Regions from separate parts of the Pantoea anthophila genome, predicted to be linked through region 3. Evidence: predicted binding sites of a transcription regulator. Region 3 holds the regulator's gene; each other region holds the start of a gene.
What was found. Region 3 encodes PurR, which represses purine synthesis genes. Its sites were predicted from a motif close to CANGCAAACGTTTGCNTG; they were not measured.
Positions count from the first base shown of each region.

Region 1: a site for PurR is predicted at 2,679-2,696, ahead of OJ965_RS19435 (NCS2 family permease). Genes of this name have one in related genera too.
Region 2: a site for PurR is predicted at 2,932-2,949, ahead of purL (phosphoribosylformylglycinamidine synthase). Genes of this name have one in related genera too.
Region 4: a site for PurR is predicted at 3,430-3,447, ahead of OJ965_RS19290 (nucleoside-specific channel-forming protein Tsx). Genes of this name have one in related genera too.

Region 1 covers NZ_CP110473.1:3,625,655-3,633,249, reverse strand. Annotated here, with positions in the region: gene OJ965_RS19460 (ATP-grasp fold amidoligase family protein) at 1-111, shown strand, start outside; gene OJ965_RS19455 (YjcB family protein) at 184-465, opposite strand; gene soxS (superoxide response transcriptional regulator SoxS) at 720-1,145, opposite strand; gene soxR (redox-sensitive transcriptional activator SoxR) at 1,246-1,731, shown strand; gene OJ965_RS19440 (glutathione S-transferase family protein) at 1,771-2,436, shown strand; gene OJ965_RS19435 (NCS2 family permease) at 2,795-4,144, shown strand; gene OJ965_RS19430 (Na+/H+ antiporter) at 4,290-5,939, shown strand; gene OJ965_RS19425 (LysR family transcriptional regulator) at 5,982-6,884, opposite strand; gene OJ965_RS19420 (CidA/LrgA family protein) at 6,987-7,412, shown strand; gene OJ965_RS19415 (LrgB family protein) at 7,405-7,595, shown strand, end outside.
Region 2 covers NZ_CP110473.1:987,699-995,293, forward strand. Annotated here, with positions in the region: gene yfhb (phosphatidylglycerophosphatase C) at 123-761, shown strand; gene tadA (tRNA adenosine(34) deaminase TadA) at 814-1,305, shown strand; gene mltF (membrane-bound lytic murein transglycosylase MltF) at 1,302-2,768, opposite strand; gene purL (phosphoribosylformylglycinamidine synthase) at 3,038-6,925, shown strand; gene OJ965_RS07275 (sensor histidine kinase) at 7,486-7,595, shown strand, end outside.
Region 3 covers NZ_CP110473.1:2,161,638-2,169,232, reverse strand. Annotated here, with positions in the region: gene OJ965_RS12635 (MATE family efflux transporter) at 1-235, opposite strand, end outside; gene OJ965_RS12630 (riboflavin synthase) at 444-1,103, shown strand; gene cfa (cyclopropane fatty acyl phospholipid synthase) at 1,332-2,480, opposite strand; gene punC (purine nucleoside transporter PunC) at 2,789-3,991, opposite strand; gene punR (DNA-binding transcriptional activator PunR) at 4,098-5,003, shown strand; gene purR (HTH-type transcriptional repressor PurR) at 5,000-6,025, opposite strand; gene cydH (cytochrome bd-I oxidase subunit CydH) at 6,307-6,396, shown strand; gene OJ965_RS12600 (C40 family peptidase) at 6,444-7,232, opposite strand.
Region 4 covers NZ_CP110473.1:3,591,516-3,599,110, forward strand. Annotated here, with positions in the region: gene OJ965_RS19270 (LysR family transcriptional regulator) at 1-613, opposite strand, end outside; gene OJ965_RS19275 (helix-turn-helix domain-containing protein) at 781-1,149, opposite strand; gene OJ965_RS19280 (response regulator) at 1,391-2,050, shown strand; gene OJ965_RS19285 (sensor histidine kinase) at 2,047-3,402, shown strand; gene OJ965_RS19290 (nucleoside-specific channel-forming protein Tsx) at 3,679-4,545, shown strand; gene yjdN (VOC family metalloprotein YjdN) at 4,628-5,065, opposite strand; gene OJ965_RS19300 (LysR family transcriptional regulator) at 5,139-6,035, opposite strand; gene OJ965_RS19305 (amidohydrolase) at 6,151-7,464, shown strand; gene OJ965_RS19310 (M20 family metallopeptidase) at 7,461-7,595, shown strand, end outside.

The DNA.
Region 1 (7,595 bases), 1.5 Mb from region 3:
GGTTTAAATCAGATGATGGGAGATATGTGGATTCAGGACCGCCGCGGAACGCAGAGCCCGGGCGTTACAGTGCAGGATGTGAATATCCCTGCCATGTTGAAGAAAATTTAAACACACAGCAATATAAAAAACCCCGCGCAGCGGGGTTTTTTATGCCTGTCGATTGGGGATTATCGCAATCGATCAGGGCATCGGCCAGTCAGCAGGTGCCTGGCTCATCACATCGATAAACGCATGCTTTGAGATTTCCAGAAAGTTATGCACGTTTTCCATGCTCAGGGTGATGCCCATCAGCCCCGTCACAAACCAGCAGGTCACACCTAAACCAATCCCGCCACACATAAACGCCATCACATGACGGCTATCCTGACGCAGTCGGGTTTTCAGGGTACTGGCAAAAAACATCAGAACTGCGCTCAGCAACTCCCAGCGCATAACAAGAAAACTGGCGGTTAACGTGGCCATCGGTGGACCTCAATATCAGTAAGGATTCCTGACAATTCGCGGACATCACCGGCGGCAGAAAAGCGTGTCAGGAGGGGCTTTTTCGCCGTCAAACCAGGTTCAAAGTGTGACTTGGGTCACATTATATCACCCGATTTTAAATTTTGAACAAAATTTGACTCTGGTATGGCAGCTGGAGCGGGGGAAAAATGAACGGCAGGGGAGGAAATGCGGGAAATTCAGTCAGATGCGCCTGTTGCAGGCGCATCTGCCGGTCAGCGAACCGGACAGCACTCACCGGTGGTGCGCTGGGTATAGCTGCCAATGCCGTCGTTGCAGCCAAAGCTCAGCAGGCGAGGGCGCTGAATCGCCTGACGTCGCATGGTATGCCGGTAGGCGGTTGGCGTCTGCGAAAACTGGCGGCGAAACACGCGGGAGAAGGTCTGCTGCGAGTCGTAGCCATATTGCATTGCGATATCAAAAACCGGGCGCTGTGTCTGCGACAGCGCTTCTGCTGCCAGGGTCAGGCGACGCTCACGAATATAGCCACCCAGCGTCTGTTTCGTCACGGTACGGAACATACGCTGCAGGTGCCATTTTGAATAACCCGATTTAGCGGCAACTTCATCGATCGACAGACTCTTGTCGAGGTTCTGGTCAATCCAGTGCGTCAGGGAATGAATGATCTCTTCTTGCATCATGGCCTCATCCTTCTGGTGCTTAATAAGTGATATAGGGAGTTTCGTCGTTTTGATAGAGAAGGAGTATAATTCCTCAAGTTAACTTGAGGTAAAGGGCCTGATGAAAAAAGAACGCAACTATCCCAAACCGGTGTTAACACCGGGTGAGGTGGCGCGCCGTAGTGGTGTGGCGGTGTCGGCACTGCACTTTTATGAAAGCAAAGGGCTGATTTTCAGCACGCGTAACAGCGGCAATCAGCGGCGATACAGTCGTGACGTGCTGCGACGCGTGGCGATTATCAAGATTGCTCAGCGCATCGGTATTCCGCTGGCGACGGTCAGCGACAGTCTCGATCACATCCCGGCTGACAAACGGATGTCGACACCGGAATGGGATGCGCTGACCCGGCACTGGCGCGAAGAGCTGGATAAGCGCATCGAAACCCTGACCCGCCTGCGCAACGATCTGGATGGATGTATCGGCTGCGGCTGCCTGTCGATGCGCGACTGCCCGCTGCGTAATCCCGGAGACCGGCTGGGCGAGCAGGGGTCGGGTGCGGTGCTGCTGGACCCGGAACAGGATGATAAACATCCGGATGTGGAGTGACGTCTATACTGAAGAGAGGTCAAAACACAGGGAATCATGATGATCACCGTTCACCATCTTGAGCAATCGCGCTCGCAACGCGTATTGTGGCTGCTGGAAGAGCTGGAAGTGCCGTACCAGATTAAACGCTATCAACGCGAACCGACGATGCTGGCCCCGGAGGCGCTGAAAAAGGTGCATCCGCTGGGGAAATCGCCGGTGATTACCGACGGCAACCGGGTTGTGGCCGAGTCGGGAGCCATCCTGGAATACCTGGAAGAGAACTACGATCACACCTTCCGGCTGAAAATCAGTGATGAGGCGTCACGTCTGCAGTGCCGCTACTGGCTGCACTATGCCGAGGGATCGCTGATGCCGCTGCTGGTGATGAAGCTGATCTTCGGGCAGATGGGCAAAGCCCCGGTGCCGTGGCTGCTGCGTCCGGTCGGGGCGGCATTCGGGAAAGGGGTGCAGAAGGCGTATCTGGATAAACAGCTAAAGCCGCACATGAAGATGATTGAACAGCATCTGGCAGCTAACCCCTGGTTTGCCGGTGAGCGCTTCTCCATAGCCGATGTCCAGATGAGCTTTCCACTGCTGGCACTGGCGCAGCGCGCCGGGCTGGATCAGATGCCCGCCACCCGGAAATGGTTAGAGACCGTGCAGCAGCGCGCCGCCTGGCAGCGCGCGATCGCTCAGGGCGGCGAGCTTTCGCTGCCAGGCTGATCCTCTTTTTCGCCCGGCGAGCCGTCTCTCTTCACAGCTATGCCGGTGCCATGTCCGCCAGAAACCGCTTTAACTTCAATGCGTCAGCGCGTTGCACTGATCCCGGCTGCACGCTTTTTCGCCGCGAACCGCGGATCTTTATGCTGAACAATCTCCCTCTGACAGTTGAAACTGTGCCGCCAAACGCCGGATAATCGCCTGCCTTTTTATCCGGCCGCCTTGAGCGACCCACACTCTGCGGCAAGGTAAACGTTTGCCTGCCGGGTCCATCCGGTCAGGGTTACCGTCTACCCGCTTATTCCAGGGACAGCGATGGCCGCAGAGCGATCCACACAACAAAAATTTTTGAGGCTCAATTATGTCAACTGAATCACGCCCGGCCAGTGGAAAACTGGACGCCTGGTTCTCGATCTCGGCGCGAGGCAGCAGCGTGCGTCAGGAAATTCTGGCCGGACTCACCACCTTTCTGGCGATGGTTTACTCCGTAATCGTCGTGCCGGGGATGCTGGGCAAAGCCGGTTTCTCCCCGACGGCCGTCTTTGTCGCCACCTGTCTGGTCGCCAGCTTTGGTTCTATCCTGATGGGCTTATGGGCCAATCTGCCGATGGCGATTGGCTGCGCGATCTCGTTAACCGCCTTTACCGCATTCAGCCTGGTGCTGGGTCAGCACATCAGCGTGCCGGTCGCGCTGGGTGCGGTGTTCCTGATGGGCCTGCTCTTTACGCTGATCTCCGTCACCGGTATCCGTGCGTGGATCCTGCGCAACCTGCCGATGGGGGTGGCGCACGGCACCGGCGTCGGAATTGGTCTGTTTCTGCTGCTGATTGCGGCGGATGGCGTGGGCCTGGTCGTTAAAAATCCGGCTCCCGGCCTGCCGGTCGCCCTGGGCCACTTCACCACCTTTCCGGTGATGATGACCCTGCTGGGTCTGGCGGCGATTATCGGGCTGGAGAAGCGCCGGGTGCCGGGCGGCATCCTGCTGACGATTATCGCTATTTCACTGCTGGGACTGATCTTTGACCCGGCGGTGACGTATCACGGGCTGTTTGCGCTGCCTGACCTGCGAGATGCGCAGGGACAGTCGCTGCTGTTCAGCCTCGATATCATGGGTGCCCTGCAGCCGGTGGTGCTGCCGAGCGTGCTGGCACTGGTCATGACGGCGGTCTTTGATGCCACCGGCACCATTCGCGCCGTGGCCGGGCAAGCTAATCTGCTGGATAAGCAGGGCCAGATCATCAATGGCGGCCGTGCCCTGACCTCGGACTCTGTCAGCAGCCTGTTCGCCGGTCTGGTCGGCGCGTCGCCGGCGGCGGTCTATATCGAGTCGGCGGCGGGAACGGCGGCGGGCGGCAAAACGGGTCTGACCGCCATTGTGGTCGGCCTGCTGTTCCTGGCCATTCTGTTTATGTCGCCGCTGGCTTACCTGGTACCGGCATACGCCACGGCACCTGCCCTGATGTATGTGGGTCTGCTGATGCTGAGCAACGTGGCAAAAATCGACTTCGCTGATTTTGTCGATGCGATGTCGGGTCTGTTAACGGCGGTGATCATCGTGCTCACCTGCAACATCGTGACCGGCATCATGATTGGGTTTGCCAGCCTGGTGGTGGGCCGCCTTTTCGCGGGCGAGTGGCGCAGGCTCAACGTCGGCACCGTCGTGATTGCCGTTGCGCTGGTGGCGTTTTATGCCGGAGGCTGGGCGATCTGACTGCTGAACCGGACGTGTAACAATGCGTCCGGAATTTTTCACTTTTTTCCTCCTCGTCGCACGCGTAGCTGACACCCTTCATCGCCGTTTGTTTTACACTTTATCGCTTAACCAATGACTGAAAGAAACGACGCCTAAGGAAAGCATGGAAATCTTTTTTACTATTCTCATCATGACGCTGGTCGTGTCGCTCTCCGGCGTCGCGGCCCGCATTCTCCCTTTTCAGATCCCGTTACCCCTTGTCCAGATCGCCGCAGGTGCGCTGCTGGCCTGGCCGACGTTTGGTCTGCATGTCGACTTTGACCCGGAGCTGTTTCTGGTGCTGTTCATCCCGCCGCTGCTGTTCGCGGATGGCTGGAAGACGCCGATCAGTGAGTTCCTGCATCACGGTCGTGAAATTATCGGCTTAGCGCTGGCACTGGTGCTGATTACCGTAATTGGTATCGGCTATCTCATCTACTGGATGGTGCCAGGTATCCCGCTGATCCCCGCTTTTGCACTGGCGGCGGTACTGTCGCCCACCGACGCCGTGGCGCTCTCCGGCATCGTCGGTGAAGGCCGCATTCCCAAAAAGATTATGTCGATCGTGCAGGGTGAAGCACTGATGAACGACGCGTCGGGCCTGGTGTCGCTGAAGTTTGCCGTGGCTGTCGCCATGGGCACCATGGTCTTTACCTGGGGCGGCGCGAGCATTGAATTCCTGAAAGTCGCCGTCGGTGGTCTGGTGGCGGGTGTGGCGGTCTGCTGGCTCTACGGGAAATCGCTGCGCCTGCTCAGTCGCTGGAGCGGTGACGACCCGGCGACCCAGACCGTTCTGCTGCTGCTGCTGCCGTTCGCCTCTTACCTGATTGCCGAACATCTGGGTGTGTCAGGCATCCTGGCAGCCGTGGCGGCCGGTATGACCATCACCCGCTCCGGCATTATCCGTCAGGCTCCGCTGGCGATGCGTCTGCGCGCCAACAGCGTCTGGCAGATGCTGGAGTTTGTCTTTAACGGCATGGTCTTCCTGATGCTTGGCCTGCAGTTACCGGACATTCTGCAGACCTCGGTTGACCAGGCGCAGGCCGATCCTAACGTCGAACTCTGGATGCTGTTCGCTGATATCGCGCTGGTCTATCTGGCGCTGATGCTGGTGCGTTTTGGCTGGCTGTGGATTATGCAGCGCTTCAGCAAACGCCTGCTGAAGAAGAAGCCGCTGGAGTTCTCCAACTACTCGCTGCGCGAACTGCTGATCGCCTCTTTTGCCGGTGTCCGCGGTGCGATTACCCTGGCGGGTGTGCTCTCAATTCCCCTGTTCCTGAGCAATGGGGAACCCTTCCCGGCGCGTTATGAGCTGGTGTTTATTGCAACCGGGGTGATTCTGTTCTCGCTGCTGGTGGGCGTGGTGATCCTGCCGATTCTGCTGCGCGGCATTGATACCATCGACAAGGGTGCGCATCGCCGCGAACTGCAGAACGCCCGTGCGGTCATGGCAGGAGCCGCGATTGAGAGCCTGCACAAAATGGAAGAGCGGCTGGAGAAGGAGTCGGAAGAGAATATCGATCCGGAGCTGCTGAAAGAGGTGAGCCTGCGGGTGATCGGCAACTTACGTCGTCGCGCCGAAGGGAAGAACGACCTCGAACATGCGCTGTTCGCTGAAAACCTGGAGCGTCGCTTCCGCCTGACCGGGCTGCGCGCCGAACGCGCCGAGGTCTATCATCTGCGCGCCACTCAGCAGATCTCCAATGAGACGATGCAGAAATTACTGCACGACCTGGACCTGCTGGAAGCGCTGCTGATCGAAAAAGAGGAGTAATCCGCAACGGGCGCGTCTGCGATAACGCGGCGCGCCCGCCTGCTACACCGACAGACGCGGCGGCTGATCCGGCCAGTGCTCGCGACAGCATGCTATCCACGCCTGCGCACTGCGCGACAGATAACTGCCTTCCCGCCAGATCAGACCCAGACTCCACTTCAGCTCCGACTCCAGCGGCAGCCACAATAAAGAGTGCTTATCCAGCCGCTGACAGATCGGTTCCGGCAGAATCGCCAGCCCCATTTCCGCCTGCACCATCGCCGCCAGAAAGTCCCACTGGCCGCTGCGCACCGCTATGGTCGGCGTCAGACTGAGCCGCTGAAACGCCTGCATCAGCTGACGGTTCAGCGAAAACTCCTCGTTGAAAATCAGCAGCGGATGCTGCGCCAGTTCAGCCAGTCCAATCTGCTGGCGGCCAAGCCACGCCGGATGCCGGGGCAGCAGCACGCAGAGCGGATGGTGCATCAGGGGCAGAGTGTTCAGCGGCAGCCCGGCGTCAACCGGCAGGGCGGTCAGTGCGATGTCCAGAGTGCCCGCCAGCACCGCCTGCTGGACGGTCAGCCCGCCAAACTCCGAAATTTTCAGCGCCACACCCGGATAGCGGCGGCGAAACGCGGAGATCGATCCGGCTATCTGCATCCCGACCATCGGTGGAATGCCGAGCCGCAGCTCACCGGTTTTCAGCTCGTTGATGTCACCGATCTCCGCTTCCAGCTGATGAAACTCCTGCAGGATCGCCAGCCCGCGCTGATAGACCGCCTGTCCGCTGTCGGTAAGATGCAGGCGACGGCCATCACGCAGAAGCAGCGTACAGCCCAGCTCCTCCTCCAGCTGGCGCAGCATTTTGCTGATGGTCGGCTGCGTCACAAACAGTTTCTGTGCCGCTCGGGTAAAGCTCTGCTGGCGAACCACTTCAGTAAAGTAACGCAGGGCACGGACATCCATAACTATTCCTTTCAGGCATGATTACGATAATTTTAATTCATTTTTTTCACCTTCTGTCGGCGATTTATACTGGTGCGGTGAATTTAATCGGGAGAGAAGGGTATGGCGTTAGCACTCACACCACGCAGTCACCGCGCAGCGCAATGGCTGAGTCTGCCGCTGCAGCTGGGGTTCTATATCGGTCTGTTTATCGCCTGCGACCGGCTGGTGACGTGGCTGCATCTGCCGTTGCCTGCCAACATCGTCGGCATGCTGCTGCTGCTGGCATTGATCGTGACGCGCGTCGTGCCGCTCAACTGGGTGAAAGCGGGGTCACGCTGGCTGCTGGCCGAGATGCTGCTGTTCTTCATTCCGGCCGTGGTTGCGGTGGTCAACTATGGCGATCTGCTGCGGGTCGACGGCTGGCGCATCTGCGTGGTGATCGGCGTCAGTACCCTGCTGGTGCTGGCTTCTACCGCCTGGGTCGTGGATCGGCTTTATCAGTATGAAGTCGCGCGTGCCGCGCGTAAGCAGGGCCCCCATGCGTGATATTCTGCTCAGCCTGCTCTGTGTGGCGGTGACCCTGCTGGTCTATGCGCTGAATAAACGGCTCTACCGGCGCTGGCGGACGCTGCTGCTGATGCCACTGGTTATGACGCCGCTGGTGCTGGTGGCGCTGCTGCTGCTGACGCACATCAGCTGGCAGGATTACATCGCTGAAAACCACTGGCT
Region 2 (7,595 bases), 1.2 Mb from region 3:
AGAATAAACTATTCATCAGGCATTGTAGTCATCGGAATTAAAAATGACACTCATCGCCGTTACGCCTGATGATGGCTACACTACTCTTTATTATTCCGGAACCAGACCCGAAGGAGAGTTGTTTGACCAGGGGAACACAACGTCGCATCGTATTTTTCGACCTGGATGGCACTTTGCACCAGCAGGACATGTTCGGCACCTTTATGCGCTATCTGCTGCGCCGGCGACCGCTTAATCTGGTGCTGGTGGTGCCCCTCCTGCCGGTGGTGGGGATCGGCCTGCTGTTTAAAGGCCGGGCGGCCCGCTGGCCCATGAGCCTGCTGCTCTGGTCGATTACCTTTGGCCGTTCAGAGCAGACATTGCTGCGTCTTGAGGCGGAGTTTGCCCGGTGGTTTCGCCAGCGGGTTACCGCCTTTCCGGTGGTGCAGCAGCGCCTGACCGACTACCTCGGCAGTGATGACGCCGATGTCTGGCTGATCACCGGATCGCCTCAGTCGCTGGTGGAGCAGGTCTACTATGACTCCGCCTTTCTGCCGCGCGTGAAGCTGATTGCCAGTCAGATGCGGCGCGGATGGGGGGGACGGGTGCTGGCCATGCGCTGCCTCGGCCATGAAAAAGTCGCCCAGCTCGAAGAGAAAATCGGCACGCCGTTACAGCTCTACAGCGGCTACAGCGACAGCAAACAGGATAACCCGCTGCTGTTTTTCTGCCAGCATCGCTGGCGCGTGACACCGGCAGGTGAGCTGCAACAGCTGGAATAAGTTTTGGCACCCGTTATAATGCGCCGCTTTTCTGTCGCCCGGAGTGGTCTGCATGAAACAACAAGATGAATACTGGATGCGCCATGCGCTCAGCCTGGCACGCCGGGCCTGGGAGCAGGGCGAAGTGCCGGTGGGGGCGGTGCTGGTGCAGAATGACCGGGTGATCGGCGAAGGCTGGAACCGGCCCATCGGCCAGCACGATCCCACCGCTCATGCGGAGATCATGGCTCTGCGTCAGGGCGGCAAGGTGCTGGAAAATTACCGTCTGCTGGAAACCACCCTCTATGTGACGCTGGAACCCTGCGTCATGTGCGCCGGGGCGATGGTGCACAGCCGGATCACCCGTCTGGTCTATGGCGCGCACGATCTGAAAAGCGGGGCGGCGGGTTCGCTGCTGGATGTGCTGGGGCACCCCGGCATGAACCATCAGGTTGAGTTAGCGAGCGGCGTGCTGGCGGAGGAGTGTGCTGCGATGCTGAGCGACTTCTTTCGTATGCGTCGCGAAGAGAAAAAAGCGTTGCGTCAGGCGCAACGCCAGAGTTAGTTCATGGCGATCTTCGGCTCCACCGCCGGATAGCCTTTGGCCAGTTCGGCCTCGGCTGCTGCCTCCGCCGCCTGGCGTGCCAGGCGCTTCTCCTGCTCCTGCAGATAGCCCACCAGACTGATCTGATACTTGCGGATGTTCTCCACATAGTTATAGGCCTCATGCCCGCGCGCATAGCCGTAAGTCGTCTGGGTGTAGTAGCGTTTCTGGCTCAGCATCGGTAACCTCAGCTTCACATCCGCCCAGCTGTCCGGATTGCCACCCTGGCGGGCCGTGAGTTTCCGCACATCCAGCATATGAGCGTAGCCCATGTTGTAGGCGGCCAGCGCAAACCAGATGCGCTCATCTTCCGGGATGGTCTGTGGCACTTTCGACATCATATCCTGCAGATACTGACTGCCACCGCGAATGCTCTGTTCAGGGTCGGTGCGGTCGCCCACATCCAGGCTCTCTGCGGTATTGCGCGTCAGCATCATCATGCCGCGCACGCCGGTAGGGGAGGTGGCCTGAGGATTCCAGTGTGACTCCTGATAGGAGATCGCCGCCAGCAGCCGCCAGTCAATGCTGGTGGCGTACTTCTCAAACAGCGGCTTAATGTCGGGCAGCGTGTTGTCGATCGCGCGCAGGAAGGTGCGGGTATCGACATAATCGAAGGTGCCGACGTGGCCGAGATACTTCTCCTCCAGTCGCGCCATCGCGCCTTCTTCACCCATGCCATTAAAGAAGTCGAGCATCGCGGCATTTAGGCTGTCATCGTCGCTGTGCCGCACATACCAGGTGACCGGCTCCTCATCAGTCACGTCGAACGCCACCGCCAGCTGCGGGTAGATACGCTGCAGCAGGGCGATGGTGACGGAGTCACCAATGGTGTAGTCGAGCTTGCCGTCTGCCACCGCTTCCAGCAGGGCTTTCGGGCTCTGGTCGGTGGAGATGGCCCAGTCCAGATCGGGGAACTGATTGGAACGGGCACTCTTCAGCGTGGAGAGGTAAGCCGATCCGGACGCGACCGTTAACCGCCCCTTTAAGTCACCGAGGTTTTTGGGGCGAGGCTTATCCACGCGGTAGACCAGCTGCTGCGATACGTTGTAGTAACCCGGCCCGGTCTGATAACGGGTCAGGCGTTCGCTGTTGTAATTCAGGCCAGCGGCCAGCAAATCGGCTTTGCCATCATCCAGGTCATCAAACAGATCGCTCAGGTTAGGGCGCACCGTGACCTTGAGCTTTACGCCCAGATAATCAGCAAAACGTTTTGCCAGCTCATAATCCATACCGGCCGGAGATTGATTGACGGTGTAGTAAGTCAGGGGGGAATTGATGGTGCTGACGCGCAGCACTCCCCGTGATTTAATCTGTGAAATCGCATCCTGCCCACCCCCATACCAGGGAATGGATGGCCACAGCGCTAACGCTAACAGCACGGCAACCAGACCGATAAACAGATAATTAAATTTTAGGCGTTTCAAATAGTTATCTCTCGCTGGCTCTAAGGCCTCTGTCTTTTAAAGGCAGTATTTGTCTTCTTTGAACTCCCAGAGCGAGGGGCATTTTGCGCAACAAAATGACGCTGAGCAACTTTTATAGCAGCTTTTGCGCAAATTTCAGGCAAATCCGTGTCGCCAAAAATTGTGCGCAAACGGTTTCGTCGCGAAGGCGCTTTCTCTATAATACGCCCCGTTTTCCCTAGTTGCGCCCAATCAAGCGTCGCCCGGCGCCCTGACGAGAGACTTATGTAATGGAAATTCTGCGTGGTTCGCCCGCCCTGTCGGCATTTCGTGTAAACAAACTGCTGACCCGCTTTCAGGACGCTCATCTGCCGGTGAGTGATATTTACGCCGAGTACATCCATTTTGCTGATGTCAGCACGCCGTTAAGCGCAGACGAACAGAGCCGTCTGCAGCGCCTGCTGAAATATGGTCCCTCTCTTGCTGAACATGCCCCGCAGGGCCGTCTGCTGCTGGTGACCCCGCGTCCCGGTACGATTTCGCCCTGGTCATCCAAAGCCACCGACATCGCCCACAACTGCGGCCTGCCGCAGGTTCGCCGCCTCGAACGCGGCCTGGCCTTTTATGTGCAGGCCCCGCAGCTGACCGAAACGCAGTGGCAGGCGCTGAGCACACTGCTGCATGACCGGATGATGGAAACGGTCTTCAGCGATCTGGCGCAGGCTGAGCAATTATTCGCGCACCATACGCCGCAGCCGGTGAAGAGTGTCGATCTGCTGGGTGAGGGCCGTCAGGCGCTGGTTCAGGCGAACACCACGCTGGGTCTGGCGCTGGCGGATGATGAAATCGACTACCTGGTGACGGCCTTTACCGCGCTGGGGCGCAACCCCAACGATATCGAACTCTATATGTTTGCTCAGGCGAACTCTGAGCACTGCCGTCACAAGATCTTCAACGCCGACTGGATTATCGACGGCGAAAAACAGCCAAAGTCGCTGTTTAAGATGATCAAAAACACGATGGAGCAGACGCCGGACTACGTGCTCTCCGCGTATAAAGATAACGCCGCCGTGATGGAAGGTTCCGAAGTGGGCCGCTTCTTCGCTGACGCCGGAGAGAGCGAATATCGCTGGCATCAGGAAGCGGCGCACATCCTGATGAAGGTGGAAACACATAACCACCCGACGGCCATCTCACCGTGGCCAGGCGCAGCGACCGGTTCCGGTGGCGAAATCCGTGATGAAGGCGCAACCGGACGCGGCTCCAAGCCGAAGGCGGGCCTGGTCGGCTTCTCCGTTTCTAACCTGCGCATCCCGGGCTTTGAGCAGCCGTGGGAAGAGGACTTCGGTAAACCGGCTCGCATCGTCAGCGCGCTGGAGATCATGACCGACGGCCCTCTGGGCGGGGCGGCCTTTAACAACGAATTTGGTCGTCCGGCTCTGAATGGCTACTTCCGTACCTACGAAGAGCAGGTCACCAGCCACAACGGCACCGAACTGCGCGGCTATCACAAGCCGATTATGCTGGCAGGCGGCATCGGTAATATCCGTGCTGACCATGTGCAGAAAGGCGAAATCAGCGTCGGTGCCAAACTGGTGGTGCTGGGCGGTCCGGCCATGAACATCGGTCTGGGCGGCGGTGCCGCGTCATCAATGGCCTCGGGCCAGTCTGATGCTGACCTCGACTTCGCCTCCGTTCAGCGCGATAACCCGGAGATGGAGCGCCGCTGCCAGGAAGTGATCGACCGCTGCTGGCAGCTGGGCGATGAGAACCCGATTCTGTTTATCCACGACGTGGGCGCGGGTGGCCTCTCCAATGCGATGCCAGAGCTGGTCAGCGACGGCGGCCGCGGCGGCCGCTTTAATCTGCGTGACATCCTGAGCGATGAGCCGGGCATGAGCCCGCTGGAAGTGTGGTGCAACGAATCACAGGAACGTTATGTGATGGCCGTGGCTCCGGATCAGCTGGCGCAGTTTGAAGCGATCTGCCAGCGTGAACGCGCTCCATTCGCGGTGATTGGTGAAGCGACCGAAGAGCAGCACCTGAGCCTGGAAGATTCGCATTTCAATAATAAGCCGATCGACATGCCGCTTGACGTTCTGCTCGGTAAAACGCCGAAGATGACGCGGGATGTGGTAACGCAGCAGGCGCAGGGCAACGCGCTGCAGCGTGACGGCATTACCCTGGTTGATGCGGTCAATCGTGTCCTGCATCTGCCAGCCGTGGCGGAAAAAACCTTCCTGATCACCATCGGTGACCGCAGCGTGACCGGCATGGTGGCGCGCGATCAAATGGTCGGACCGTGGCAGATCCCGGTCGCCAACTGTGCCGTGACCACCGCCAGCCTCGACAGCTATCACGGTGAAGCCTTTGCCCTCGGCGAACGTTCGCCGGTTGCACTGCTCGACTTCGCCGCCTCGGGCCGCCTGGCCGTGGGTGAAGCGCTGACCAACCTGGCGGCAACCCAGATTGGCTCGCTTAAGCGCGTGAAGCTTTCGGCAAACTGGATGTCTGCAGCCGGTCATCCGGGTGAAGATGCCGGTTTATATGCGGCAGTGAAAGCGGTCGGCGAAGAGCTCTGTCCGGCGCTGGGGATCACTATCCCGGTCGGTAAAGATTCGATGTCGATGAAAACCCGCTGGCAGGAAGGCACCGAACAGCGTGAGATGACCTCTCCGCTGTCGCTGGTGATTACCGCGTTTGCCCGGGTCGAAGATGTGCGCCGCACCGTTACGCCGCAGTTGCAGGCCGACCGGGATAACCTGCTGCTGCTGATCGATCTTGGCAATGGGGCAAACACCCTCGGCGCAACCGCGCTGTCTCAGGTCTATCGTCAGCTTGGCGACAAGCCTGCGGACGTGCGCGATGCCACACAGCTGGCGGGCTTCTTTAACGCCATTCAGGCGCTGGTGGCTGAGCAGAAACTGCTGGCCTACCACGACCGCTCAGACGGGGGCCTGCTGGTGACCCTGGCCGAGATGGCTTTTGCCGGTCACTGCGGCATCGACGTTGACATCGCTGCGCTGGGTAACGATGCGCTGGCCGCGCTGTTTACTGAAGAGCTGGGCGCCGTGATCCAGATTAACGCCGCCGATCGTGCTGCGGTGGAGCAGATCCTTGCCGATCACGGCCTTGCCGCCTCAACGCATCTGCTGGGCAGCGCGCAACCGGGCGATCGCTTCGTGATCCGTGCCGGCGAGAGCGCCGTCTACAGCGAAAGCCGGACCACGCTGCGCACCTGGTGGGCAGAGACCACCTGGCAGATGCAGCGCCTGCGTGACAACCCGGCGTGCGCCGATCAGGAGCATGAGGCGAAGAAAAACGACAGCGACCCAGGCCTGAACGTCAATCTGACCTTCGATCCGCAGGAAGATGTGGCGGCACCGATGATCGCCACGGGTGCGCGTCCACGGGTCGCCGTGCTGCGTGAGCAGGGGGTCAACTCCCATGTTGAAATGGCTGCGGCTTTCGACCGGGCCGGATTCACCGCCATTGATGTGCACATGAGCGACCTGCTGGCCGGTCGTCGCGGTCTGGAAGAGTTCCAGGCGCTGGTTGCCTGTGGTGGCTTCTCCTACGGTGACGTGCTGGGCGCTGGCGAGGGCTGGGCAAAATCGATTCTGTTCAACCCGCGCGTGCGTGATGAGTTCGAAACCTTCTTCCACCGTCCGCAGACCCTGGCGCTGGGCGTCTGTAACGGATGCCAGATGATGTCGAATCTGCGTGAGCTGATCCCGGGCAGTGATCTCTGGCCGCGCTTTGTGCGTAACCAGTCTGAGCGCTTCGAAGCCCGCTTCAGCCTGGTCGAAGTGGCCGCCAGTCCGTCACTGCTGCTGGACGGCATGGCTGGCTCGCACATGCCTATCGCGGTTTCCCACGGTGAAGGCTTCGTTGAGGTGCGTGATGCGGCGCATCTGGCCGCGCTGGAATCGAAAGGTCTGGTGGCGCTGCGCTTCGTGGATAACTTCGGCAAGGTGACCGAAACCTATCCGGCTAACCCGAACGGCTCGCCAAACGGTATCACGGCCGTGACGAACGAAAGTGGTCGCGTCACCATCATGATGCCGCATCCGGAGCGCGTATTCCGTACCGTCAGCAACTCCTGGCATCCGGCAGAGTGGGGCGAAGACAGCCCGTGGATGCGTATTTTCCGCAACGCGCGCAGACAGCTGGGTTAATCTTATCCGCTGCAATAAAGAGGAGGCCTCCGGGCCTCCTCTTTTTTTGCCCTCTGTTGGCAAAAGGCGACAGAGCGGTAAGGACAATGTCGCTTTCTGGCGACATCTATCCTGCTGATTTTATTGGGTTGCTGAACAGATGTGATTTTGTGTCGCTTTCGGACGACACTCCGCCCCTGTCATCATCAGACTTTTCGCACGGGGAGGCGGGCTAAGGCAGGCAATATGCTGAAAAATATAATCATTTATTTTCTGGCACGGAACTTGCTATAATCCTGCAGCTGCTCATTCACCTGTTTATGATTGCCCCGCCTGGCGGAAAAGAGCTCATAAAGCCCGAATGACGCACCAAACGGAGCCTGCCGTCCAACTGACCGATAATCGCTTGCGTTATCAAACACCGGACGTAACGTTGAGTAAGGCTCCACCCATTCTTACACGAGGCATTGCGCGTCGTGTCCACGGCAGGCCACTGAGCCTGCCGTTTTCTTTTCTTCCCCTTTCTTCCGTCAGCAGAGTCCGCTAGCATCCTGTCAGCACTCTTTTAAGGAAGCGGCCGCGTGAAAAAATGGCGTTTATTTCCCCGTTCTCTGCGTCAGCTGGTGCTGATGGCTTTCGTGCTGGTGTTGCTGCCTTTACTGGTGCTGGCCTGGCAGGCGTGGGAAAGTCT
Region 3 (7,595 bases):
CTGAACCGTTGAGTTGCGCAACGGTGGGCGTCAATGCAAGCAGGAGACCATGACCAAACAGGATGGCCGGAAGCCAGACAGAGGTGCCGACAGCAACGGCGGCCATATCCGTGGCGCTGACGGCGCCGGCCATAATGGTATCCACAAATCCCATTGCGGTCTGGGCCACCTGAGCAAGGATGACCGGAATCGCAAGGGCCAGCAATTGACGCGCTTCTGTTAAATACTTCTGCACGTTAACACCTGACGAGTTATAGGAAAGAAAAGGGGCAAAAAGCCCGGGGAATTTCGTGAGTTAGTGTAACTGGCGTAACCCCATTCGCCAATCTTTGTCACACAATGCGGTTTGCACTGACTCAACGCCGTGGCAGGGGCTGAAATCTAACAGCGGGCCTGAGCTGTGGTAAACTGGCACAAACGTCGGATTTTCAGAGGCAAAGAATATGTTTACCGGAATTGTGCAGGGCATGGCAGAGATCGTGTCCATCGAAGAGAAAGAGCTGTTTCGTACCCATACTGTCCGGCTGCCGGAAGAACTCCTGCCGGGTCTGGCGCTGGGCGCATCCGTCGCGCATAACGGCTGCTGCTTAACCGTGACGGCAATCGACGGCGATCGCGTCAGCTTTGATCTGATTAAAGAGACGCTGCGGGTGACGAACCTCGGCGATTTGCGTGAGGGCGACGTGGTCAATATCGAGCGGGCAGCAAAATTCAGCGATGAAATCGGCGGGCATCTGATGTCGGGTCACATTATGACCACGGCTGAGATCTGCAAAATTATCCAGTCAGAACATAACCGCGAAGTCTGGTTTAAAATCCAGGACCCGGCGCAGATGAAATATATTCTGCATAAAGGGTTCGTCGGTATCGACGGCATCAGCCTGACGGTCGGGGATGTGACCAGAACGAAGTTCTGCGTCTATCTGATCCCGGAAACGCTGGAACGCACCACGCTGGGGGCGAAGACCTTTGGACAGCGGGTCAATATTGAGATCGATCCACATACTCAGGCGATCGTCGAGACCGTGGAGCGCGTGCTCGCCCAGCGTGATGCCGCGGCAGCCATGAGCGCGCTGACCGGACAACCTGCCGCAGAGAGTTAATATCAGGCGTGACAGCGCCTGTTGAACCGCTGACCCGATTCGCTGTGAGATTGCACCTGCGCAGGAAACAGGGTCAGATCGGAAAGACGCAAAAGCCGTCATCCCTGACACGCTCGACACGCGCCCTCCCTGGCGCGTGACGCTTTCCTCTTCTGACCCTGTTCCCTGTGCCTTTAACTTCTCCGTTGCGGTTAACGCGGGTCTGACTTCGGCAGGCCTTCGAATCCTCTACCGCGCCACGCGCAATCCCCCCTCTACGCCACGACTGAAGACGATCTGCCACAGCTGAATATCGCGCGCGCGAAACGCACCGGCACAGGCGTTGAGATAGTAGGCGAACATACGCTTAAAGCGATCGCCATAACTCTCAGCCAGCTGAGGCCAGGCCTGCAAAAAGCGTTCATGCCATGCCATCAGCGTCCTGTCGTAATCTGCGCCAAAGTTGTGCCAGTCCTCCAGAATAAAATGGGGCTCGCTGGCATCGGCCACCTGACGCACCGAAGGCAGGCAGCCGTTCGGGAAAATATACTTATCGATCCAGGGGTCAACGCGCATATCGGTTTTAATCGCGCCGATGGTGTGAAGCAGGAAAATCCCGTCAGGCTTAAGATTACGATCGACCACGTCGAAATAGGTCGCGTAGTTTTTAGGCCCGACATGCTCAAACATACCGACCGACACCACGCGGTCAAACTGCTCGTTCAGATCGCGATAGTCCTGCAGCAGAATCGTCACATCCAGCCCTTCACAGCGCTGCTGCGCCAGCTTCTGCTGCTCGGCCGAGATAGTCACGCCATGCACGCTGACGCCATAATGACGTGCGGCAAATTCCGCCAGTCCGCCCCAGCCGCAGCCGATATCCAGCAGCGACATCCCGGGTTCCAGCGCTAATTTACGACAAATCATATCCAGCTTGGCTTCCTGCGCCGACGCCAGCGTCGTGGCCTCTTTCCAGTAGCCACAGGAGTACTGCATGTAAGGGTCAAGCATCAGTGAAAAAAGATCGTTGCCGAGATCGTAGTGCTCTTTGCCCACGATCCAGGCCCGCTTGCGGGACTGCAGGTTGGTTAAGCGGGCGGCGGCGATGCGCAGGGTATCTTTGAAATGGTGCGGGAGCTGCTGATCCAGTTTATGTTTAAGCACCTGGTGGAAGAACATATCCAGACGGTCGCAGTCCCACCACCCCTCCATATAGCTTTCGCCCAGCCCCAGCGATCCCTCCTGCAGAACACGCTTAAAAAAACCGGGATGATGAATGCGGATATCCCATGGACGTGAGCCATTTATTTCGATGTCCGCTTTTTCCAGCAGTTCGTGAACGATGCGATACCAATGATTATCTTCAGGAGTCACTGCTTCTGCGTAAGATGAACTCATAGCTTTTCCACCACCTGTCCAATCTGAACCTGAACAAAGAATAGCCAATTCGTCAGGCATTGAGAAACGTCACGGAGGATTCCGCAAACCGATTATCTGTAAGATACAGAGGACTGGAACAGGCTGAAGCAGGGCCGGTAAGAGGGAATAACGCGTGCGAATACCGTCCCGGCAACAGCGTGCCAATCAGATTATTACGTTATTATATTGTTGATTTATTACAGATTTGTTGACCCGGATGAGTATATTCTCACGCGGGTCAATATTCAATGACTTATTGTTAGGGCGCTAACTAAAAAGTTAGCGTCTTAATGATTATCCTGGCAGGCAGGTTGCGCAGTGGCAACAACAGTTTGTGCGCTTGCGGCGCGCTGCATGACGTACCCGATCAGGGCGAGCAGAATCGTCACTGTCATAATCAGCGTGGTGGTCAGCAGTGCCTGAGTTAATCCCGCCGACACCGCCAGGCTGGCGAGGAAGCAGAGGCCTAACTGCAGCGTATTCTGCAACGCGGCGGCTTTGCCGGTAGCGTGCGGGAAGGGCATCAGCGCACTGGAGACCACAATCGGATAGATCGCTCCGTTAGCCAGCGCCATTCCGCAGAACGGCACCATGAGGCTGAGCAGCGTTCCCTGACCCGAAAGCGCGACCGCAAACAGTGCCAGAATGCTCAGGCTGTAGACCCCCAGCAGCCAGGGCAGCAGCTGTGCGCCGTTAAAGCGGTTGAGCAGGGCGCGACAGCCGAAGCCACCGATTAAAAAGGCGAGCGTCTGTGGCAGATAGCTCAGGCCAATGTCGGCGGGGGAAAGGCCCAGGCCCGCCAGAATAAAGGGTGAGCCGGTCAGCCAGGCAAAAAAGCTGGCGGAGCAGGCGGAGTAGATCAGTACGTTACCGCTGTAGACGCGGGATTTAAGCAGCGTGAAGAAGCCCGGCTGTGCCCCTTTCTCCTGCGGAGCGGGTTTCACCGCGGGCAGACGCAGCGTGACCAGAATCAGCGCCACCGCAATCAGGGTCAGCACCAGGAAAATCGAACGCCAGTGGAAATGGCCGATCAGCCATGCCCCGAGCAGCGGTGCCAGCGCCGGTGAGAGGGCCACCAGCGGCATGATCGTGGCGAACACTTTGCTGGCGCGCGCCGCCGGATAGCGGTCGATGACCAGCGCCTGCCAGCTTACGGCGGCAGCACAGACACCAATCGCCTGAATGAAGCGCAGCGCCAGCATCAGAAAGATATCATTCACCCACAGCATACCCGCACAGCCAGCGGCGAACAGTGCCAGCCCGGCCAGCAGCACGGGTTTACGGCCGATGCGATCGGAGAGCGGGCCCCAGAAGAGCTGACCACAGGCGAAGCCGGCCAGAAACAGACTCATGCTGGCGCTGATCAGGCCGGGCGAGGTGCGGAACGTCTCCTGCATCGCGCCAAAGGCGGGCAGGTACATATCGGTGGCTAAAAAGCCCAGCATGCTGAGCAGAGCGAGGTAGGGCATAAATCCTATATTCGACAACATCAGATTCTCATTTTGCAGGGTAAACGCGGCAGAGTGTAAAAGGTGCGTTTGCGGCTGTGAAACGGTAATATTTGCCGGTTGCTGTTAAAATTTTTGAAGGCAGATTATGTGGTCAGAGTATGCACTGGAAGTGGTTGACGCGGTTGCACGCGGGGGCAGTTTCAGCGCCGCCGCGCAGGAGTTACATCGGGTGCCGTCTGCCATCAGCTATACGGTTCGCCAGCTGGAAACCTGGCTGGCGGTGCCGCTGTTTGAGCGTCAGCACCGTGAAGTGGTACTGACCCCGGCGGGAGAGCATTTTGTCAGGGAAGGGCGCAGCGTCATCAAAAAAATGCTCGCAACCCGGCAGCAGTGTCAGCAGCTGGCTAACGGCTGGCGCGGACAGCTAAGCATTGCCGTTGACCGCATCGCCAAACCGCAGCGTACCCGGCAGCTGGTTAAAGATTTTTATCGCCACTTCCCGGACATGGAGCTGCACATCAGCTATGAGGTCTTCAACGGGGTCTGGGATGCCCTGGCCGATGGCCGGGTCGATGTCGCGATTGGTGCGACCCAGGCGATACCGGTTGGCGGACGGTTTGCGTTTCGGGATATGGGGAAGCTCAACTGGCGCTGCGTGGTTGCACCCGATCATCCTCTGACGCAGGCAACCCGGATTGATGATGACACGCTGCGTCACTGGCCGTCGCTGGTGCTGGAGGATACGTCACGGGCGCTGCCGCGGCGCATGACGTGGACGCTGGACAATCAGCGCAGGCTGGTGGTGCCGGAATGGCAAACCGGGCTGGAGTGTGTGCAGGCGGGATTGTGCGTGGCGATGGTGCCAGGCCATCTGGCCCGGCCACTGCTCGACAGCGGCGCGCTGGTGGAGCTCACGCTGCCGCAGGCGTTTCCGGACAGCCCCTGCTGTGTCAGCTGGGCAGAGGATCGCGCATCACCGGCAACAGGCTGGTTACTCAGCTATCTGGGTGATGCGCAAACGCTTAATCAGGAGTGGTTAAGCGAGGATTAACGGCGATAGTCGCGGAACGGACCATCCGCAACTGAACGGCGTTCAATCAGCGTGGGATGGACTTCAATCGTTTGCGACACTTCGCGCTTGCTGGTAATGCGATCAAGCAGCATATCCAGCGCCTTCTCACCCAGCTGAGCCTTGGGCTGATGGACGGTGGTCAGTGCGGGCGCAAAATAGCGCGCGTTGCGCACATTGTCATAACCGATCACCGAAATGTCCTGTGGAACCCGCAGACCCATCTCGTCAGCGGCGCAAATCGCCCCCATCGCCATGATGTCGCCACCGCAGAACACCGCCGTCGGGCGCTGCTTCTGCGACAGGATCTGCTGCATCGCCTGATAGCCCGACTCCGGCTCAAAGTCACCCTGCACGATCCACTCGGCGCGCGGCTGAATGCCCGCCTCTTCCAGCGCCTTAAGGAAACCGGCATGACGTCCGCCCCCGGTGTTGCGCTCCATCTGACCGGGGATGGCGCCGATGTCGCGGTGGCCGCGCTCAATCAGATAGCGTCCCGCCAGATAGCCACCCTGGAAGGCGTTATCCAGCACCGTATCGGTGAAGTCGGCGCGCGACTCGCCCCAGTCCATCACCACCATCGGGATATTGCGGTTCTCTTCCAGCATCTGCAGCAGGTCGTCCGGGTATTCAGAGCACATGACCAGCAGACCATCGACGCGCTTCTGCGCCATCATGCTGAGGTAGGCGCGCTGTTTTTGCAGATCGTTATGCGCATTCCCCAGAATCAGCGTATAGCCTTTGTCAAAACAGTGATTCTCGACCGCTTCGATAATCTCAGCGAAATAGGGCGCTTCGCTGGAGGTGGCCAGCAGCCCCAGCGTCCGGGTGTGATTCACCTTCAGGCTGCGCGCCACGGCGCTCGGCGAGTAGTGCAGTTCCTTGATCGCCTGCCAGACCGCATCGCGCGTCTCTTCAGCCACGAAGCGGGTTTTATTGATGACGTGCGAAACCGTGGTCGTGGAGACGCCAGCGCGTTTTGCCACATCTTTAATTGTTGCCATGAAAATCGGACTCCAGGACTTATCTAACTGTATGATAAGCGTAGTGTTAAACGTTTGCGTCTGCTCAGGGTATTTTCCGCAAAAATGCCGTGTTATGGCGCATTAAACCGGCGGCCGACGGAGAATAAATGCCTGAAAAAGTGCGCAAACGGAATCAGGGCTGCGCGCGTTGCGCAACAAGGGCGGGATTCTAACAAGGCTGAACGGATAAAACGAGATTTTTACCCACAGCTGTGGGAAAATAGAATAACCACAATGATTATGTGGTTAAGGAGCAACCCATGAGTACCGATCTTAAACTGGCGTTAATGACCACTGTCGGCTGCCTGCTGATGATTGTGGCCTTTAGTTTTACCGCTGTACTGCACTGATAAAAAAGCCGGGACTTCTCCCGGCTTTTTTCTGACGCTGCATCAGCTCAGCGAATGGTTTTCGGCGTCATTACACGACGCGCACCTATGTAGTGACGCTGCCAGTAATCTTCCCCTAACGCACTGATCTGAATATCTTTGCCGGTACGCGGTGACTGAATAAACTTGCCGTCACCCAGGTAAACCCCGACGTGATCCGCGGTTCCGCGGCCATTAATGCGGAAGAAGACCAGATCGCCTTTTTCCAGTGACTCACGTTTGATAGGGGCAGCGTCACGCAGGTGATACATCTCGTTAGCGGTGCGCGGAATTTTAAACTTCACCAGATCTTTATAGGCGTACCAGACCAGACCGCTGCAGTCGAAGCCGGTGTGGGGGGAGGTGCCGCCCCACTGATAAGGTTTGCCCAGCTGGCCCATGAGCTTGGTCATCGCCGTTTCACGCGCTTTCTGGTAGCGCTGACGGTGAGATTTGCTCATTTTAATGGTGCCGGTCTCGCTGGCATCGGCGTTTTTCAGCAGGCGCTGGTGGCCGTAGCGTTTTTTCTCTTTGGTGCTGAGTCGGGCGGTCTTAAGCGAGGTTTTTTTGGCAGGTGTCTGTTTAGCGGTCAGTTCAACTTTTTTCTGTTTTTTCGTTTTGAGTTTCTGAACCGGGCTGAGACGGGTTTTTTTTGTCGTGGTTTTCACCACGCGACGTTTGCGGCGCTCATCCTCGCGCGCACTCTTTTTCTCTGCTTTATGCGTACTGACGTTCACCGGAGCGTGCGGAGACGCGGCGGCGATGTTGAAGAACAGTTGCGCAAAGGCCAGCATAAAAAGCGTAATGATTAAACGCATAGTCCATTAAGTAGTTAAGTTGTCAGGGCCACTACGCACCGCGACAAAGTTGAGATTAATCTGATCCAGGATCAGCGCCGAAGCCATTCTAGTCCAGTTCTTTTAAAAACTGTAATGCCTTTTATTGTTAATCTTTGCAACCCACGCGATTGTGCTGAAAATGAACATTTTCAGCGTCTTATATCAACGAAATTATTACGAATTATTAATCTGTTACCGGCTGTTAATAATCAGAAATTCACGCTGTGCCTGTCATGACTTAACCAGGATGGCGATTTCAGCAGGCAGCGATCAAAATCTCGTTTTCAGTCACGCTGCGAAGTCGCTACAATAAACAAACACGAAGTGACGAATTAAGGAAGG
Region 4 (7,595 bases), 1.4 Mb from region 3:
GCAGCGCAGCGGTGTGGGCCGGGCCATGAAACAGCAGAAGGTCGTGACGCGGCAGCATCCCGGGGTGAGTGATGGCCGGACGCTGTGCCAGATAAGCAGGCGCGGCATAGAGCCCCCAGTCGATATCACTCAGCAGCCGGAAATTGCCCTGACGCGGTGCCCGGGATCGGATCACAATCGCCAGATCATCCTGATCGTCCAGCCGATCCTGGCTGCGATCGGTGAGATCGAGATCGACGTTGATATGCAGATGGCGGCGCAGAAAGCGATTAACGACAGGCACTACGCACTGACAGCCGAACGTGACGGGCGCCTGCAGCCTGACATGACCGGCGGCCTGTTGATGCAGCTGCTGAACGAACGCCTCGGCGCGCTGTGCTTCCGCCAGCATCCGGACACAATAGGGGTAGTACGCCTGCCCCAGCTCGGTCAGCGCCAGCCGCCGGGTGGTGCGCTGCAGCAGCCGGATACCGAGCCTGAGTTCCAGCCGGGCGATCTCCCGGCTGACATGCGACTTGGACCAGCCCAGTGCGCGGGCGGCCTCGCTGAAACTCTGTAACTCCACCACCCGTGCGAATACCAGCATGGCGGTTAAATTCGCGCCATTTTCCATGTTTCCCGACTCCGACAGTAAGGGGATGCAGGCAACAAACTAGCATGTTCAGGCGGGGGGACTGTGGCGAGGAGGCAAAAAAAACAGGGCGATAACAGGCGAAGCGAGGGTAATGCGCGGAGTGACCTTTCCGTCTGCCTGCCGTGACGGAAAGGCCTTGTCAGGCATCAGCTGGCCATCGCCAGCGGGAACAGCAGTCGATCCGGCTCGACGCGACGCTGGCGGCGCAACTGGCCCGGCGTCACCATAAAGTAATTTTTGAAGGTCCGGGTGTAGGCCTGCTGGGTATCAAAGCCGTAGTTCATCGCCACCTGCAGAATCGCTTCGTTGCTGCTCAGCAGCGTGAGCGCCGACTCAGTCAGGCGACGCTGGCGGATATATTCTGCCAGGGAAAAGCCGGTGTGCTGGCGAAACAGGCGTTGAAGATGCCAGCGCGAATAGCCTGAGCGGCGCGCCACCTCATCCAGATGCAGATCGTGTCCTAAGTTGTTCTCTATCCAGTCCAGCAGACTCCGAATAAACTCGCGCTGATTCATGGTTCCTCCTGTTCAAGCTGATGTGCAGTGGAACCACTCTACCCGCTAAAATTTATCCCTTAATTAGCAGAAAATTAGCGCAGAATTAGCAAGGGGTGAAACGGAGGTGAGAGGGTGCGGCCAGACATGAGTCAGTGCACAAAGCAGCCAGCGCGGCGACAGCGGGAAGTGTGAAGGCGGATAATTCTGGCCTAACAATTGATGAGTAAACTCTCTCCCATCTTTGCAGAGGAGATCAGCCATGCGCGTGTTACTGGTTGAAGATGATGAAATGATCGGCGCAAACCTGCAGCAGGCACTGGAGGGCGCGGGCTGGTCGGTGGACTGGGTGCGCGATGGCGTCTTTGCCCACAATGCCTGGAGCGAAGGTGGCTACAGCTGCGTGCTGCTCGATCTCGGCTTACCCCGCGATGACGGGTTACAGGTGCTGCGCCGGGCGCGCGGGCGCGGCGACTCCACGCCCGTGCTGATTCTGACTGCCCGCGACACGGTGGCGCAGCGCATTCAGGGGCTCGACAGCGGCGCTGACGACTACCTGCTTAAACCATTCGACCTCCAGGAAGTGATGGCCCGGATGCGCGCCATTACCCGACGCCGCCACGGCGCGGCAGATTCGGTGCTGGGCAGCGGGGATGTTCAGCTGGATATGATGACCCGCGAAGTGCTCTACAAGGGGCAGCGCGAGCAGCTGACCGCGCGCGAGTATGCCCTGCTCTACGCCCTGCTGGAGCGGCCCGGTGCCATTCTGTCGCGCGAGCAGCTGGAAAACCGCATCTATGGCTGGGGCGATGAAGTCAGCAGCAATGCGGTGGATGTCCTGATTCACGGCATGCGCCGCAAGCTGGATAACGACGTGATCCGCAACGTGCGTGGCCTGGGCTGGCGGGTTCCGGCCATATGAAACCCTTCACCTTTATGCGCTCGCTGCGTAATAAACTGCTCTCTACGCTGCTGATTATTCATCTGCTGATGATTGGCGGTGTCACCTGGTATTTCTTCAGCTGCTACGGCGATATGGTCGGCACCATGAAGGACGATCAGCTGGCAAAAATCGCGGACGCCTGGTCCACCAATAAGCAGATGCCCGCCCTGATGCCGATGCTGATTGCGCCGGATAAAGCGAAAAGCGCGTTTGTGGTTCAGCTGTGGGACGATCGCGGACAGCTGCGTGCCAGCTCCTGGCCGGAGCTGGCGGCCCCGTTACAGAACCAGCGGGGTTACCGCGACGTGCATGTCGGCCAGTGCCGCGACTGTGAATGGCGGATCTACACCCGGCCCGGTTTGCCCGGCAGCGCGATCAAAACCATTCAGGTCATGCACAACCTCAGCTACATGAAGTCCACGATGGTCAAGCGGGCGCTGGCGGCGATTATCCCGATGATCCTGATGATGCCGCTGTCGCTGCTGGTGATCTGGCTGGTGGTACGCAAGATCACCCGCGATCTGCAGGTGGCTTCGCGTCAGATCGCGGCGCAGGAGACCCATCATCCGCACAACGTCTCGCCGGAGGGGCTGCCGGACGAGATCCTGCCGCTGGTGGCTGCCTACAATTCGTTGCTGAGTAAACTGCGCGAGGCCTGGTCCTCTCAGCGTCAGTTCCTGGAGGACGCCGCCCATGAGCTGCGCACCCCGGTAACGGCGGTGACCTTACAGCTGGAGAATCTGCGCCAGCATATCCAGCCGGGCGAAGCGAGCCGGCAGTTCAGCCAGCTGGAAGCGGGCGTCACGCGCACCCGTCATCTGGTCACACAGCTACTCAATGTGTCGCGCCAGGATGACCAGAGTGTGGTCGCCAGCGTCGAGCATATTGACCTGGAAGATCTGCTCAAGGAGAGCATTGAGCAGCTGATGGTGGTGGCAGACAAGCGCGGCATCGATATCGGCTTTAACGGCTCTGCCCAGTATCGTCTGCAGGCCAGTCGTTCTGAGCTGCGCAGCCTGTTTGACAACCTGATTGGTAACGCCATGTTGCACACGCCGGAAGGGAGTCTGGTCGATGTGCTGCTGCATCGGGTCGCGGGCAAAACGGTGGTCGATATTGTCGATAACGGGCCAGGCATGCCGGAATCCTTTATCGAGCGCGCATTTGATCGTTTTACCCGCTCGCCTGACGTGAAAGCCCAGGGCAGCGGGCTGGGATTATCCATCGTGCGTAACGTCGCTCAGAAACATCAGATTCACGTCGCCCTTTCCAACTGTCTGACCCCACAGGGTGCGATCTGTGGTTTACAGGTTCGCGTCACTTTTCCCTGATCCCGCCTTTTTGATCACGAACCAGACAACGTAAACGGTTGCCTGGTTCCGTTCGATCATGGTCTTAATTGTGAAGTGCATCACATTTTAGTTGAATTGTAATGCAACACTTTTTGACAAACGTGAGCAAAATCTATTTTCTATCGATCTGTTACAGGCACGCTACGCGGGCTGAACAACCGGCTGTTTTTTGCTGACATCCTCATTCCCTCCAGGGACCGATTTCTCTCTGACTGCGTCTGCTGTGCGGCGGTCAAAAGCATGTGGCTGATGATAATGAAATATAAAACGTTGATAGCAGGTGCCGTGCTGGCATGTTCACTGAGTGGTGCTGCGCAGGCCGCAGAAAGCGATCCGCAGTATCTCTCTGACTGGTGGCATCAGAGCGTTAACGTGGTAGGCAGCTACCACACCCGTTTCGGACCGCAGTTCAACAACGACGTCTATCTGGAATATGAAGCGTTTGCGAAAAAAGAGTGGTTCGACTTTTACGGCTATCTCGACGTACCTAATTTCTTCGGCGTCGGCAACAGCAACGCCAACGGCGTATTCGACCACGGTTCCCCGATGTTCATGGAAATTGAGCCGCGCTTCTCGATCGACAAGCTGACCGGCACCAGCCTGGCGTTTGGTCCGTTCAAAGAGTGGTATTTTGCTAACAACTACATCTACGATATGGGCCGCAACAGCGACAGCCGCCAGAACACCTGGTATATGGGTCTCGGCACCGATATCGATACGCACAGCGATGTCGGCCTGTCGCTGAACGTCTATGCCAAATATCAGTGGGAAAACTACGGTGCGGCGAACGAGAACAGCTGGGATGGCTATCGCTTCAAAGTGAAATACTTCGTCCCGATCACGACGCTGTGGGGCGGTAATCTGGGCTATGTCGGCTTCACTAACTTCGACTGGGGTTCCGATCTGCGCGATAAAGGCGGCGCATCACGCACCAGCAACTCCATCGCCTCCAGCCACATTCTGTCACTGGGCTACGATCACTGGCACTTCTCTGCGGTGGCGCGTTATTTCCACAACGGCGGACAGTGGGCAGATGGTCAGGAAGTTAACTTCGGCAACGGGCCGTTTGAGCTGAAATCGACCGGCTGGGGTTACTACCTGGTGGCGGGTTACAACTTCTGATGTAAAGCGGCGGCGCTTTATCGCGTCGCCGCCTTGTGTTTCTGCTGGTAAGACGTCACGTCCTGTGACGTCCGTCAGCCGCTTAATCCTGCGACTTCTCCACATTGATGCGCCACGGAATGTTGAACTTATCGATAAACATGGCGAAGCCGTTCGACCAGAAAGTCTCCTGCCACTCCGTTGTCACCTTGCCGCCTGCCGACAGTTTTTCAAACCACGCTTTACCCTCTTCGACATCGGTGGTGGAAAGGCTGACCGCATAACCGGCATGTTCCGACGCCGGTGGCTGATCGGTGTTACCGTCGCTGAGCATCAGCTCGCCGTCGCCAATACGCAGTTGCGCATGCATGATCTTCTCGGGTGGCTGCGGCGCTGCGGACTGATCGCCAACCTGCTCTCCCTGATCCGGCATATCACCAAACTTCATTTTCGCGAGCAACTCGCCCCCGGTCGCCTGCAGGTAAAAGTCGATAGCCTCTTCACAACGGCCATAGAGAAACAGATAAGGACTGACTTGCATCTTCACCTCTATATTGTCGGTTGGATTTTTACAGTACCCTAAGAGTGTAGACGATCGACTTTACTCGCTGATTTTACTGACAATAACGGCGAAACAGCTGCGCCATATAGCTGCTCATGGGCGTCAGCGCGGTCTCCTTACGCTGAATCAGATAAAAAATCGCTTTCGGCAGGGGTTCGTCAAGCGTCAGCGCCACCAGCGACCGTCCCAGAACCGGATCGTCAATCACATCGGCTGACAGAATGCTGATGAAATCGCTTTGCGCCACCAGGCTGGTACAGGCCATAAAGGTTTCGCAGGTCACCACGATTTTGGGTGCCATGCCGCGCTCGCCAAAGAGGTCGTGCAACAGGCGGTAATAGCTGCCTTTCGGCGTCGGCATGGTCCAGTCCGCCTGCTGCAACGCCGCCAGTGAACGGGCTTTTTCCAGCGGATGGCCTTTGCGAACCACCACCTTATATTCCCGCTCCATCACGCGCTCATACATCAGCTCCTGATCGAGATGACTCTGGTCATAAGTATTGATGGTGAAATCGAGCGTTCCCTGACGCAGCTCATGCACCATCGACACCAGCTGGCCTTCGACGATGCGCACCTTGACCAGCGGATATTCCCGATGAAACTGGTTGATCACCTGCGGCATAACGGTACGCGCCACGCTGCTGCCGATGCCGATATTCACCTGCCCCCCGCCCCGCCCCAGCCGCTGCTGGATATCCTCTTCGGCGACCCGCAGCTCCGCCAGCACCAGGCTGGCATGACGGAAAAAGTTATCACCGATATCGGTCAACACGACGCCCTGCTGGCGGCGGATAAACAGCTTTGCCCCCAGCTCACGCTCCAGTTCCTGAATCGCTTTGGTCAGCGCCGGTTGCGACAGCCCCGAAACACGGCTTGCCGCACGGATACTGCCCTGCCGCGCCACGTCAACAAACGCACGCAGTTGATGAAGCTTGAGATTAGCGGACATAACTTCTGTGATAACCGTTGTTTATCAGTCACAAGATATTCGCATCTTATGCCCGGCAATTCCATTGTGTAGATTCGAAGCAGTGCATAAAAAACCAACAACGAGGACAGAGCCGATGAAAACCCTTTCCGACCACGTCAGTGCAAGGCTGCCGCAGCTTCAGCAGTGGCGTCGTGACTTCCATCACTACGCCGAATCGGGCTGGCTGGAGTTTCGCACCGCCACGCTGGTCGCTGAAGAGCTGCATCAGCTCGGTTATCAGCTAAAGCTGGGGCGTGAAGTGATCGACGCAGAGGCGCGGATGGGCCTGCCCGACGCCGCCGTGCTGAAACAGCAGGAGGCGCGGGCGTTACAACAGGGCGCGCTGCCGCAGTGGATCAGCCACTTTTCCGGCGGATTCTGCGGCATCGTGGCGACGCTGGAAACCGGCCGTCCTGGCCCGGTGATGGGCTTCCGCGTGGATATGGACGCACTGGATCTCAATGAGAGCCAGGCCAGCGATCATCTGCCGCAGCGGGAAGGGTTCGCCTCCTGCAATGCGGGCATGATGCACGCCTGCGGTCATGATGGCCACACCACCATCGGGCTGGGGCTTGCCTCAGTGCTGATGGCGATGAAAGAGCGGCTCAGCGGCACCATCAAACTGATTTTTCAGCCTGCTGAAGAGGGTGTACGCGGCGCGAAAGCGATGGTAGCGGCGGGCGTGGTCGATGATGTGGATCGCTTCACGGCGATTCACATTGGCACCGGCGTGCCGGCGGGCGAAGTGGTGTGCGGCAGCGACAGCTTTCTCGCCACCACCAAGCTGGATGTCCACTTCACCGGCGTCGGCGCCCATGCGGGTGGCCGCCCGGAAGAGGGACGCAATGCCCTGCTGGCGGCGGCTCAGGCGACGCTGGCCCTGCATGGCCTGGCCCAGCACAGCGGCGGCGTGGCGCGGGTGAATGTCGGCGTGCTGCAGGCCGGAACTGGCCGTAACGTGGTCGCCGACTGCGCCCTGCTGAAGGTCGAAACCCGCGGCATCACCAATCAGGTTAACGACGATATTTATCAGCAGGCGCTGCGGGTGATTGCCGGTGCGGCGGCGATGTATGGTGTTAAGCAGCAGGTGACGCTGATGGGTGCGGCGCGCAGCTGCACCCCGACGCAGCCATGGGTCGACTTCATTCACCAGCAGGCAGACGCGCTCGGTATCTTTGATTCCGTGGTCGATCGCAAAGCGCAGGCGGCAGGATCAGAAGATGCGACCTATATGATGGAGCGGGTCAGGCAGCGTGGCGGCCAGGCCTCATACGTCATTTTCGGCTGTGACCTGGCGGCGGGCCACCATAATGCCCGATTCGACTTTGATGAGCAGGTCATGCCGGACGCCATCACGCTGCTGGCGACGCTGGCGCTCAATCAGGCGCAGTATGGTGAAACACGATGATGGAAGCCTTTATTGCCGACTATATCGACCGCCATCAGCACCGTTTCAGCACGCTCAGCGACGCCATCTGGGATACGCCGGAAACCCGCTTTGCCGAAACCCGCTCCTCGGCCCTGCTGGCCGACGCGCTG